4 regions of the Thauera mechernichensis genome follow, and region 1 is predicted to be linked to each of the others. Evidence: predicted binding sites of a transcription regulator. Region 1 holds the regulator's gene; each other region holds the start of a gene.
What was found. Region 1 encodes sigma-54, which starts transcription at its own class of promoters, with help from an activator protein. Its sites were predicted from a motif close to TGGCACGCTTNCTGCTNA; they were not measured.

Region 1 (3,124 bases):
GATATGGTCCGCATCCGGCGCGGCTTGCAGCGCTTCGCGGAAGCCGCGGTCGCTGAACATCTGAGCCAGCTCGGAGAGCAGTTGCAGGTGGGTCTCGTTGGCTTGCTCGGGGACCAGCAGCACGAACAACATGTTCACCGGGCGGCCATCGGGCGAGTCGAACTGCACCGGGCTCGCAAGGCGCAGGAACGCACCTGCCGCCTCCTTGAGACCCTTGATGCGCCCGTGCGGAATCGCAATGCCCTGGCCGAGGCCAGTGGAGCCGAGGCGCTCCCTCGCGAACAGGCTGTCGAACACGGTGCTGCGCCCGATGCCCTGATTGTTTTCGAACAGCAGGCCCGCCTGCTCGAAGACGCGCTTCTTGCTGCTCGCGTCGAGGTCGACCACCACATTGGACAGTGGCAGGAGTTGGGATATCAGGCTCATTCGCTGGAGGGTTCGCGCAATATCGCAGGCATTCCGGTCGCAGGGTGCGACCGGCCGTCCCGGGGCATGCTGGCGCCGCGTCTTGGAAACGGGCGCATTATAACCATACCCCGGACGTGGGGCTGAAACGAAAGCGTCAGGCTTCGGGGGCCTGGTGCTTGATCGTCTCGTGGTTGTGGTCGGCCAGTTTCTGCTTGTACTTCTGCACCTGGCGGTCGAGCTTGTCGGTCATCGCGTCGATGGCCGCGTACAGGTCGGCATCATCGCTTTCGACGAAGATGTCCTTGCCGCGCACGTGCAGGGTGACCTCGGCCTTCTGCTTGAGCTTCTCGACCGAGAGGATCACCGCGACACTGGTGACGTTGTCGAAGTGACGGATGACGCGATCAAGCTTGGAGGTGACGTAGTCGCGAATGGCCGGAGTGACTTCGACGTGGCGCCCGGTGATGTTGAGATTCATGTTGACTCCTGTTTTTGTCAGATGGATTTGCGCAGGCTGACCGGCGGGATATTGAGGGATTCGCGATACTTGGCGATCGTGCGCCGTGCGACCACGATACCCTGCTGGCCAAGGACTTCGGCAATCTTGGCGTCGGACAGCGGTTTCTTGCTGTCCTCGGCGTCGACCAGTTGGCGAATCAGCGCGCGAATCGCCGTGGACGAGGCCGCTCCACCGGTGTCGGTGGCGACGTGACTACCGAAGAAATACTTGAGTTCGAACACCCCGCGCGGACTCGCCATGTACTTCTGCGTGGTCACGCGCGACACGGTGGACTCGTGCAGCTCGAGTTGGTCCGCGATCTCCCGGAGGGTGAGTGGTCGCATTGCCACCTCCCCATGATCGAAGAACTGCCTCTGCTGGTCAACGATGGCCTGGGACACCCGGAGGATGGTGTCGAAGCGCTGCTGCACGTTCTTGATCAGCCAGCGTGCCTCCTGCAACTGTCCGCTCAGGCCGCCACCCTGGCCGCGGTTCTGCTGCAGCAGGCTGGCATACAGGCGGTTGATGCGCAGACGCGGCATTGCCTCCTGGTTCAGGCTGACCGTCCACCGCCCGCGCAGCTTGCGTACGACCACATCCGGCAGTACGTAGCGCGTCTCGGCGTTCGAGTAACGCGAGCCGGGGTGGGGGTCGAGGCTGCAGATCAGGGCATGGGCGGCGCGCAGGGCTTCGTCGTCGCAGCCGGTCAGCTTCTTGAGCTTGACGAAGTTGCGCTCGGCGAGCAGCTCGAGGTGCTTGTCGACGATCTCGAGCGCGAGCGTGCGCGTCGCCGAAGCCGGCAGGGTACGGAGCTGCAGCGACAGGCATTCGCTGGGGCTGCGCGCGCCGATGCCTGCGGGCTCGAGGTTCTGTACGTGGCGCAGCGCGATGTTCAGGTCATCGACATCGACGTCGGCGTCGTCCGGAAGCAGTTCGAGGAGCTCATCGAGCGGCTGGTGAAGGTAGCCGTCGTCATCCAAGGCTTCGATGATGAAGCGCACGAGGGCGCGGTCGCGGTCTGACAGCGGCGACAGCGACACCTGCTGGTCGAGATGGTCACGCAGGGAGACGCCAGCCGCCTGCAGTTCCTGGTAATCGACGTCGTCGTCGTCCTCGCTGCGGCTCGATGCGCCGCTGCCGACATTGGACCAGTCCATGCCTTCGTCGGCGCTGCCATGGTCGGCATGGTCGCCGGCCTCGCTGTCCGCAGCGCTGGCTGGCGCCTCGGGGGTGTTTGCCTGTTGCTGTCTGGCCTCGTGCTCGGGGGGGCTGCCCGGTGGTAGCGGTGGTACGAACTCGACACCGTCGCCGTCGCTGCGCTCGAGCATCGGGTTCTCGAGCAGGAAGCGCTCGATCTCCTGGTTCAGCTCGATGGTCGACAGCTGCAGCAGCTTGATCGACTGCTGCAGCTGCGGCGTCAGGGTAAGGTGCTGGGAGAGCTTGAGCTGGAGGCTTGGTTTCATCGCTGTCGACGCGCGCGCGGATTCACAGGCGGAAATGCTCGCCCAGGTAAACCTGGCGCACCCTTTCGTTGTCGATGATCTCGGCCGGTTCGCCGCTTGCCAGTACCCGGCCCTCGCTGATGATGTACGCACGATCGCAGATGCCGAGCGTCTCGCGCACGTTGTGGTCCGTGATCAGCACGCCGATGCCGCGCTCCTTGAGGAAGCGGATGATCTTCTGGATGTCGATGACCGCGATCGGGTCGACCCCTGCGAAGGGTTCGTCGAGGAGGATCAGGCGCGGGTCGGTTGCAAGTGCGCGCGCGATCTCGCAACGTCGGCGCTCGCCGCCGGAGAGTGAGACGGCGGTGTTGTCGCGCAGGTGGTTGATGCCAAGCTCGAGCAGCAGTTCGTCGAGCCGGGTCTTCACCTGGTGCGCATCGAGCCCCTGGAGCTCGAGCACGGCACGGATGTTTTCGGCCACGGTGAGCTTGCGGAAGACGCTCATCTCCTGCGGCAGGTAGGACAGGCCCAGACGCGCACGGGCGTGGATCGGCAGGTGGGTGAGGTCGGTGCCGTCGAGGTTGATCTGGCCGCCGTCGGCACGGACCAAGCCTACGATCATGTAGAAACAGGTGGTCTTGCCGGCGCCGTTGGGGCCGAGCAGGCCGACGACCTCGCCCGAACCGACCTCGAAGCCGACGTCGTGGACCACGGTGCGCGCCTTGTAGCGCTTTTGCAGGCTGGAGACCTTAAGCAGACTCATCGCGGGGTT
Region 2 (3,124 bases), 130 kb from region 1:
TGCGCGCACGCGACACCGTCACCGTGCCGCTCTCGAGCGGCTCGCGCAAAGCCTCGAGCACACGGCGATCGAACTCCGGCAGCTCGTCGAGGAAGAGCACGCCGTTGTTTGCCAGCGAGATCTCGCCTGGCCGCGGCATCGCCCCGCCGCCAACGAGCGCGGCAGCCGATGCGGTGTGGTGGGGCGCCCTGAAGGGCCGCTGGCGCCAGCGCGCGGGATCGAAGCTCCCTTCGAGCGAGAACAGCGCGGCGCTCTCGACCGCCTCCGCCTCGGTCATCACCGGCAACAGCCCCGGCAGACGCTGAGCGAGCATCGACTTGCCCGTGCCGGGCGGGCCGAAAAGCAGGATCGAGTGCGCACCTGCTGCTGCCACCTCAAGCGCGCGACGCGCCTGCAACTGACCACGCACGTCGGCGAGGTCGGGCATGCCGTCGCGTAACGCTGTCTCGGGAGGCCGTGATGCCGCACGCTGCAGCACGGTATGGCCATTGAGGTGAGCGCACACCTCAAGCAGGCTGGCGGCCCCCAGCACGAAGGCATCCTGGGCAAGCACGGCCTCGGCAGCATTGTCGGCCGGCAGCACCAGCTTACGGCGCGCACGTGCTGCGGCCAGCGCCACCGCCAGCACGCCACGCACGCCGCGCAGGCCGCCGGTCAGCGACAGCTCGCCACAGAACTCGATGCCGTCAAGGCTCCCATCAGCCACCTGACCGGACGCGGCCAGGATGCCAACGGCAATGGCGAGATCGAAGCGCCCGCCCTCCTTTGGCAGGTCGGCAGGCGCGAGATTGACGGTGATCCGGCGTTGTGGGAACTCGAACTGCGAGGTCTGGATCGCGGCGCGCACACGATCACGCGCCTCGCGCACCTCGGTATCGGGCAGACCGACGAGGTTGAATGCCGGCAGGCCGTTGGCCAGGTGCACCTCGACCATGACCTCGTGGGCTTCGAGGCCGTCGAGCGCTCGACTACGCACCAGCGCAAGGGACATGCGGTTCTCCGGACTGGACGGAGCGCCAGTCTAGCGGAGAAGCAAAAAATGACAAAAAACTATTCCGGACAGATCGATCCGGAGTGTGGTCAAACGCTGCGGTCAGCCTCTGCGGCAAGCAGACGCTCGAGCTCTGCCACCCGCTGTTCAAGTTCGGCGAGCTTCTGGCGGCTGTGGGCGAGCATCTCGCGCTGCACCTCGAACTCCTCCCGCGTCACCAGTTCCAGCTTGCCGAACGCGCTGCCGATGAGCGCCTTGGCGTTCTTCTCGATGTCGCGAACCGGGCTGTTGGCGGCGAGCTCGGAGAGCTTGGCGCCGATTTCGTCAAGGATGCGGGGAGTGCTCATGGTGGCCTGCCTGAAACGTGAGGAATGGCGCGAAGTCTAGCACGCCGCCCGCGATGCACCAGAAGCTGGCAGTCACGACCCGGCTCGACGCACCAAGTCGGTGCATGCCGAGCCATTCTCGTGCATGAATCCGTGCGGCAGCGCAGCAAAACAACGGCTGCGCCCCCCCAATCATCCTGATAACTTCATATTTAACAATCACTTCAGTTTGCTGGCACACGCCGTGCTTTGGGATCAGCGTCAAAACCCGAAACCCGCTCAGGAGTTCATCATGCGCAAGTCCCTTCTCACCACCGCCCTTCTTGCCGCACTGCCCTTCGCAGGCGTCGCCCATGCCGGCGACGGCCCCATCAGCGCCAACCTGACCATCACCACGGACTACGTCTTCCGCGGCATCACCCAGTCGCAGGGCAAGCCTGCACTGCAGGGCGGCTTCGACTACGCGCACGAGAGCGGGCTCTACATCGGCACCTGGGGCTCGAACGTCGGTTGGGTCGACGACATCGCCAAGACCAACAACAGCCTCGAGCTCGACCTCTACGTCGGCTATGCGGGCGAAGCAGGCCCCTTGTCTTACGACGTCGGCGTGATCCAGTACTACTACCCGGGCGACAAGATCGCCGGCACGCCGTCGCCGGACTCGACCGAGGTCTACCTGTCGCTGGGCTGGCAGTTCCTCGAGCTGAAGTACTCGCACGCCGTCTCCAAGCACCTGTTCGGGTGGACGGGCACGAATGGCGAGAAGACCCGCAACAGCAACTATCTGGAGCTCAACGCCGAGTACGAGGTCGCCCCGACCTGGACCTTGTCGGCGCACGTCGGCCACCAGCGCATCCGCAAGAACAGCGATGCGACCTATACCGACTGGGGCCTGGGCATCAGCAAGGACGTCGGCTTCGGCACCGTTGCATTCAGCTATTCGGACTCCGACGCCAATGGCAGCTGCGCACTTGGTCAGCCCTACTGCTTCGGCAGCAATGGCAAGAACGCGGCCGGCGACCGCTACGTGCTGTCCTTCACGAAGGAATTCTGATCCCTCGCGGCCCGGACACCCGCTTCCGGGCCGTTTGCGAGAACCATGACAGAGGCAAGCCCCATGAAACTCATCGCTGCCATCATCAAGCCGTTCAAGCTCGACGAAGTGCGCGAAGCACTCTCGGCCATCGGCGTGCAAGGCATCACGGTCACCGAGGTCAAGGGCTTCGGCCGCCAGAAGGGCCACACCGAGCTCTACCGTGGCGCCGAGTACGTCGTCGACTTCCTGCCCAAGGTCAAGGTCGAGGTCGCGGTTACCGACGACATCCTCGACCAGGTGCTGGAAGCCATCGAGAAGTCCGCCGCCACCGGCAAGATCGGCGACGGCAAGATCTTCGTCTTCGATCTCGAACAGGCCATTCGCATCCGCACCGGCGAGTCCGGCACAGATGCGCTCTAAGGGAGAACATGCAATGAAGCGAATCCTGACCCCCCTGCTGGTGGCCACGACCGCCAGCCTTGCCGGCCCCGCGGTGGCCAGCGAATCAGAGGTACTCAAGCACGTCTTCGAGCTGCAGTACGCCATGGACACCTTCTACTTCCTGGTGTGCGGCGCCCTCGTGATGTGGATGGCAGCGGGTTTTTCGATGCTCGAGGCCGGCCTGGTGCGCTCGAAGAACACCGTCGAGATCCTCACCAAGAACGTCGCCCTGTTCGCCATCTCCTGCATCATGTACCTGATCTGCGGCTACGCGATCATGTATGGCGGCGGCATCTTCCTGTCAGGTATCGACGGTGGCGACAAGCTCGT
Region 3 (3,124 bases), on a different contig from region 1:
GCGTGTAAGGGGGGCGATGGCATGGGCGCGTCCAGAAGTTACGGCAATTCATAAGCAAGATGCGCGCCATGCATTGGGCCTACCGCAGGCCAGAGATCTCCCGACGTAGTGCCTCGATGTTGCGCTTGTGCAGTTCCACCTTGTCCTTGAATGGCTGCAGCCGGTCCAGCACCTTCTGGTAGTTGCGCTCGTCGCCATGGCGGATCGACTCCTGCTCGGCAAGCGCCTTCTCGGCCTCGGCAAGCGCGGACTCCTCGCCCGCGAGCTCGTTGCTCAGCACCTCGCGGCGTGCGTCGTCTCGGCTGCGCTGGTCGGCAGGACTGACGCGGGGAAAGGCGCCAGGACTGGAGCTGCCTTGGGGGGTGGTTGCCGCCGGGCGGCGAACTGGCGCCGGGACCGAAGACACCGGCAGGTCCGACTCAAGGCGTACGCAGCCGCGCCCGAGGCTGCGGTCATTGGTATAGGTGATGCGGCCGTCGGCGTCGGTGCACTTGAAGATGTCCGCCTGGGCGGCAGATGGCAGGAGTACGAGCAGTGCCAGAGGCAGGAGTGTTGACGTTCGCATGCGCTTTTTGCCGGGGTGGAGTGCGGCTGCGCAGTGGCGCAGCCCGGCCCGAAACCGTGCGGGACGAGCATGGATTAGACCCCAGAAAAAAGGGACGGGCAATGCCCGTCCCTTTCGTGATGTCCCGTAGCGCTCGGCTTACAGGCTGTAGTACATGTCGAACTCCACCGGGTGGGTGGTGATGCGCATGCGGTCCACCTCTTCCATCTTCAGCGTGATGTAGGCGTCGATGAAGTCATTGGAGAACACGCCGCCACGGGTCAGGAACTCGCGGTCCTTGTCCAGGTACTCCAGCGCCTGTTCGAGGCTGGTGCACACGGTCGGGATCAGCGCGTCTTCTTCCGGCGGCAGGTCGTACAGGTTCTTGTCGGCCGGATCGCCCGGGTGGATCTTGTTCTGGATGCCGTCCAGGCCCGCCATCATCAGTGCCGCGAAGCACAGGTAGGGGTTGGCCAGGGGGTCCGGGAAGCGCGCTTCGATACGGCGGCCCTTCGGGTTGGCGACGTAGGGGATGCGGATCGAGGCCGAACGGTTGCGGGCCGAGTAGGCCAGCTTGGTCGGTGCTTCGTAGTGCGGCACCAGGCGCTTGTACGAGTTGGTGCCCGGGTTGGTGATGGCGTTAAGCGCGCGGGCGTGCTTGATGATGCCGCCGATGTAGTACAGCGCGGTCTCGGACAGGCCGGCGTAGCCGTTGCCCGCGAACAGGTTCTGGCCATCCTTCCAGATCGACTGGTGCACGTGCATGCCGGAGCCGTTGTCACCGACGATGGGCTTGGGCATGAAGGTGGCGGTCTTGCCGTACTGGTGCGCGACGTTGTGCACGATGTACTTGAGAACCTGGGTCCAGTCGGCGCGCTTGGTCAGCGTGCTGAACTTGGTGCCGATCTCGCACTGGCCGGCGTTGGCCACTTCGTGGTGGTGCACTTCGACCGGCACGCCGCAGGCTTCGAGCGCGAGGCACATGGCGGCGCGCACGTCGTTGAGGCTGTCGACCGGGGGTACCGGGAAGTAGCCGCCCTTGACGCGCGGACGGTGGCCGGTGTTGCCGCCTTCGAACTTGTCGGCGGTGGACCAGGCGGCCTCTTCCGAGATGATCTTGCTGTACACGCCCGACATGTCGACCGACCACTCGACGGCGTCGAAGATGAAGAACTCGGGTTCGGGGCCGAAGAAGGCGGTGTCGCCGATGCCGGTGCTCTTCAGGTAGGCCTCGGCGCGCTTGGCGATCGAGCGCGGATCGCGGTCGTAACCCTTGCCGTCCGACGGCTCGATGACGTCGCAGGTGATGACCAGCGTGGTTTCATCGAAGAAGGGGTCGATGTAGGCGGACGAAGGCTCGGGCATCAGAACCATGTCGGAAGCCTGGATGCCCTTCCAGCCGGCGATCGACGAGCCGTCGAACGGGTGGCCGTGCTCGAAGTGCTCTTCTTCGAAGGCCGAAACCGGCAGGCCGACGTGCTGTTCCTTGCCGCGGGTGTCGGTAAAGCGCAGGTCCACGAAGCGCACTTCGTTTTCCTGAATCATTTTCATGACGTCTTGGGCGTTCATTTTCACTCCTGGTGAGATGAGGCGGTCTTTGCGTTGAGCGGGTGGAGCAGCGGTACGAGATCGATGCGCCGGATTCGTGTGAGGCGTATAAGCACTAAGCGTGCCAGGCGCTAGCGGGCTGGCGAGTCATTGTGCCACAAGGGCAAGTGCTCGAAAGCGGTGCCCATTCCTCAAGAGGTGCGCACCATAATAGTGCATCATATGGATTGAATGCACCATTATGGTGCAATCTCCTGGAGCAGCCTGATTGCGCGGTAGTGCGGGTGCTCTTCGAGCCACGCGTCCACACGGTTGCGGATGGCTGTAACTTGCCCCTGGTCCAGGGCTGGGGGCAGGAAGAGCTCCACCTCGAGGCGCTGGCCCAGGTAGTGAATCTGGACGCGCTTTGGCTGCGGGACTTCCGGTCCGAGCAACAGGCGGACGTCGGCGAGCACTTCGGCGCGCTCGGGAACCGGGCCGGCAGGCACCACCTGCAGGTCGGTGTCGTCCTCGGGGTCGATATGCACCAGTACGTCGCGGACTTCGGGGTGGGCGTCGCGTACCCGGAAATAGACCGCGTCCGAGATTCGATGGCCCTCCGACACGGTGATGTGAGGGCTGACCTGGACGTGCGCGTCGCACAGCACGCGGTCCGCCATGCGCCGCGTGCGCATGTCGTGCAGGCCGATCACGCCGGGGGTGTCCTCGATGGTGCGGCGCAGGCGTGCAAGCTCCTCGGCGGGCAGGCCGGTGTCGATCAGTTCGCGCACCGCCTTGAGTGCGAGCCTGATTCCCATATGCAGGATCAGGAAGCCCACCACCGCGGCGGCCAGTGGTTCGAGGAAGGGGTAGCCCGCCAGGCTGCCGCCAATGCCTGCGGCGACGACCAGTGACGACGCGGCGTCCGAGCGCGCGTGCCAAGCGTTGGCTTCCAGCATCGGCGCCTTGAGCCTGCGCCCGGCTGCGAGCGTGTAGCGGAACAGGCCCTCCTTGGCGGCCAGGGTAAGCAGCGCCATCAGCAGTGCTGCAGGG
Region 4 (3,124 bases), on a different contig from region 1:
CGCACCCCGCTTCAGAGAAGGACTAAAGCAAGAAAAATACCTGTAGGCGGCTCACTGCCCGTACGACGGGCTGCTACTAGCGCCCTAGCCTGCGGTCCTCGGCCTGGACTTCGGCAAACTCCTCGTCGGTAAACAGTCTCGATCGGGTATGGAAAGCCTTGCCAGTGTTGCCCTCGAGTGAAAACGTGCCGCCATGGCCGTCGACCACGTCGATGATCAACTGCGTGTGCTTCCAGTATTCGTATTGCGAGGCGCTGATGTAGAAGGGCACACCGCCGATGTCCCCCAGATGGACATCGTAGGGCCCGATGGTGAGGTCCGTGGGCAAATAGCAGTTGGCAGCGCTGTTGTCGCAGCAACCGCCGGACTGGTGGAACATCAGTTCCTGGCCATACTCGGCCTTGAGCCGCTCGATCAACTCGAGCGTCGCAGGGGTGGCAATGACGCGTTCGACCATGTCGTGTGCCTCCGGCATGAAAAAAACGGGGGCGGTCACCCGCCCCCGGCAAGTCACCCGCAAAAGACAACGGGCAGAGGGAGAAACACGGAGCAGATCAGAAGAAGCCCAGCTTGTTCTCGCTGTAGCTCACCAGCAGGTTCTTGGTCTGCTGGTAGTGGTCGAGCATGACCTTGTGCGTCTCGCGGCCGATGCCCGACTCCTTGTAGCCGCCGAAGGCCGCGTGCGCCGGGTAGGCGTGATAGCAGTTGGTCCACACCCGACCGGCCTGGATCGCACGACCCATGCGGTAGGCCACGTTGCCGTTACGGCTCCACACGCCGGCGCCCAGACCGTACAGGGTGTCGTTGGCGATCTCGAGCGCTTCGGCCTCGTCCTTGAAGGTGGTCACCGCGAGCACCGGCCCGAAGATCTCCTCCTGGAAGATGCGCATCTTGTTGTGGCCCTTGAACAGCGTGGGCTGGATGTAGTAGCCGTCGGCCAGGTCGCCACCGAGTTGAGCGCGCTCGCCGCCGATCAGCACCTGGGCGCCTTCTTCCTTGCCAAGCTGCAGGTACGACTGGATCTTGCTCATCTGCTCGGCAGAAGCCTGAGCGCCCATCATGGTGTCGGTATCGAGCGGGCTGCCCTGCTTGATGGCGGCGACACGCTTGAGCGCACGCTCCATGAAGCGGTCGTAGATCGACTCCTGGATCAGCGCACGGCTCGGGCAGGTGCACACCTCGCCCTGGTTGAAGGCGAACAGCACCAGGCCCTCGATCGCCTTGTCGAGGAAGGCGTCGTCCTTGTCCATGACGTCGGCGAAGAAGACATTGGGCGACTTGCCGCCCAACTCGAGCGTGGCCGGGATCAGGTTGTTGGCGGCAGCCTGGGCGATCACGCGGCCGGTGGAGGTGGAGCCGGTGAAGGCGATCTTGGCGATGCGCTTGCTGGTGGCGAGCGGCATGCCGGCCTCGCGGCCGTAGCCATTGACGATGTTGAGCACGCCCGGCGGCAGCAGGTCGGCGATCAGCTCCATCAGCACCAGGATCGAGATCGGGGTCGATTCGGCTGGCTTGAGCACCACGCAGTTGCCCGCACCCAGCGCCGGCGCCAGCTTCCACGCCGCCATCAGGATGGGGAAGTTCCACGGGATGATCTGGCCGACCACGCCCAGCGGCTCGTGGATGTGGTAGGCCATGGTGTTCTCGTCGATCTCCGAGATACCGCCTTCCTGCGAACGCAGGCAGCCTGCGAAGTAGCGGAAATGGTCAACCGCGAGCGGGATGTCGGCGTTGAGCGTCTCGCGGATCGGCTTGCCGTTATCGACGGTCTCGGCATAGGCGAGCAGTTCGAGGTTGGCCTCGAGGCGGTCGGCGATCTTGAGCAGGATGTTGGAGCGGGTGGTAGCGTCGGCCTTGCCCCACTTCGGGAAGGCGGCGTGCGCGGCGTCGAGCGCGAGTTCGATGTCCTCGGCGGTGGAGCGGGCCGCCTGGGTGTACTTCTGACCGGTGACCGGGGTAACCACGTCGAAATACTGTCCCTTGACCGGAGCCACCCACTTGCCGCCGATGAAGTTGTCGTAACGGGACTTGAATTGAACCTTGGCGTCGGCTTGGCCGGGCAGTGCATACAGCATGGTATGGTCTCCTCAATCTTGAACGTGTGCGGGCGGGTTGCCTCGAGTGGTACTAAGCAGGCCTCGTGCCAGCTCTTAAAATCCAATAAAATCAGCAGCTTGAGCGGTCGTTAAGGTTTTTATGTGTTCATGATGTGCGACTGATATTGCCCGGACTGCTCCAAGCGCTCCATAAATGCGGGCAACTTATGGAGCAGTCCGATACAGCGCTCAGAAGAACAGGATGCCGCCCAGGGAGATCGTCCGCGTCTTCAGATCGCCCGGGAAGATGTCGCTGCCCTCGCCTTTCTCCTGGTTGTATTCGCCCACCAGCGTGATGTACTTGTTCAGGCTGTGGTAAACGCCCACGGTGGCCGAGCGGAACTTGTTGGTGTCGGCAAGCAGTCCGCCACGGTCGCGGTTCTCGCCGAAGTTGAGGCCGAACTTGGTCTTGCCGACGGTGTAGGTGCCCTGCAGGAAGTAGCCCTTGCCATCGGTCTTGGCAAACGGCGAGAAGTACATGGCACCGACGGTGGACAGGCCCAGACCGCTGGCATCGAAGCCGTAGGCCACGGCCTCGAAGGCGCCAATGCCGACCTTCGCCCCCAGTTCGAAGCCGCTGGCGTTGAAGCTGCCGGTGCCGCTGGTGCGCTGGTGGACCGCGCCCAGCCAGACCGACCCCTTCGCCGTGCCCGCCTCCCAGTCGTAGTTCGCCATGGCCTGGAAGCCAGGGTCCTTGGTCTCGCTGCCGGCGAACTTGTTGGGATCGAAGATTCCGAACGAGGCCGACAACCCGCCCTTGGTCGGCGTGGTGTAGGTGATCTGCGGCTGGAAGCCGGTGTACATGTAGCCGTGGCCGATCATGCCGAAGGTGGTGTTGAACGGCGTCGAGGCGTAGCTGTTGCCGCCGAGGCCGAGCAAGGTCATGTCGGAGAGGATGATCTTCTGCCCGAACAGTCCGATGTCGCGGCCGAACTTGATCGTGCCCCACTCGGCATTGCCGAACTGGAAGTACAGGTTGCGGGTGTCGATCTGGGTGAAGGGGCTGTCGCAGCCCGTAGCCCCGCCAC

Region 2: the regulator sigma-54 is predicted to act here: its motif matches at 1,551-1,568, upstream of P7F68_RS06450 (TorF family putative porin).
Region 3: the regulator sigma-54 is predicted to act here: its motif matches at 2,202-2,219, upstream of glnA (type I glutamate--ammonia ligase).
Region 4: the regulator sigma-54 is predicted to act here: its motif matches at 2,129-2,146, upstream of adh (aldehyde dehydrogenase).

What each region holds. Positions count from the first base shown of each region.
Region 1 covers NZ_JARQZE010000003.1:187,180-190,303, reverse strand. The annotation lists gene ptsN (PTS IIA-like nitrogen regulatory protein PtsN) at 1-426, opposite strand, end outside; gene hpf (ribosome hibernation-promoting factor, HPF/YfiA family) at 563-886, opposite strand; gene P7F68_RS05875 (RNA polymerase factor sigma-54) at 904-2,370, opposite strand; gene lptB (LPS export ABC transporter ATP-binding protein) at 2,393-3,115, opposite strand; gene recX (recombination regulator RecX) at 3,102-3,124, opposite strand, start outside.
Region 2 covers NZ_JARQZE010000003.1:316,200-319,323, forward strand. The annotation lists gene P7F68_RS06440 (YifB family Mg chelatase-like AAA ATPase) at 1-991, opposite strand, end outside; gene P7F68_RS06445 (accessory factor UbiK family protein) at 1,081-1,338, opposite strand; gene P7F68_RS06450 (TorF family putative porin) at 1,610-2,371, shown strand; gene glnK (P-II family nitrogen regulator) at 2,435-2,773, shown strand; gene P7F68_RS06460 (ammonium transporter) at 2,787-3,124, shown strand, end outside.
Region 3 covers NZ_JARQZE010000016.1:61,487-64,610, reverse strand. The annotation lists gene glnL (nitrogen regulation protein NR(II)) at 1-23, opposite strand, end outside; gene P7F68_RS16490 (DUF4124 domain-containing protein) at 80-565, opposite strand; gene glnA (type I glutamate--ammonia ligase) at 704-2,113, opposite strand; gene P7F68_RS16480 (cation diffusion facilitator family transporter) at 2,332-3,124, opposite strand, start outside.
Region 4 covers NZ_JARQZE010000019.1:51,338-54,461, forward strand. The annotation lists gene P7F68_RS17475 (DUF779 domain-containing protein) at 77-457, opposite strand; gene adh (aldehyde dehydrogenase) at 555-2,075, opposite strand; gene P7F68_RS17485 (porin) at 2,286-3,124, opposite strand, start outside.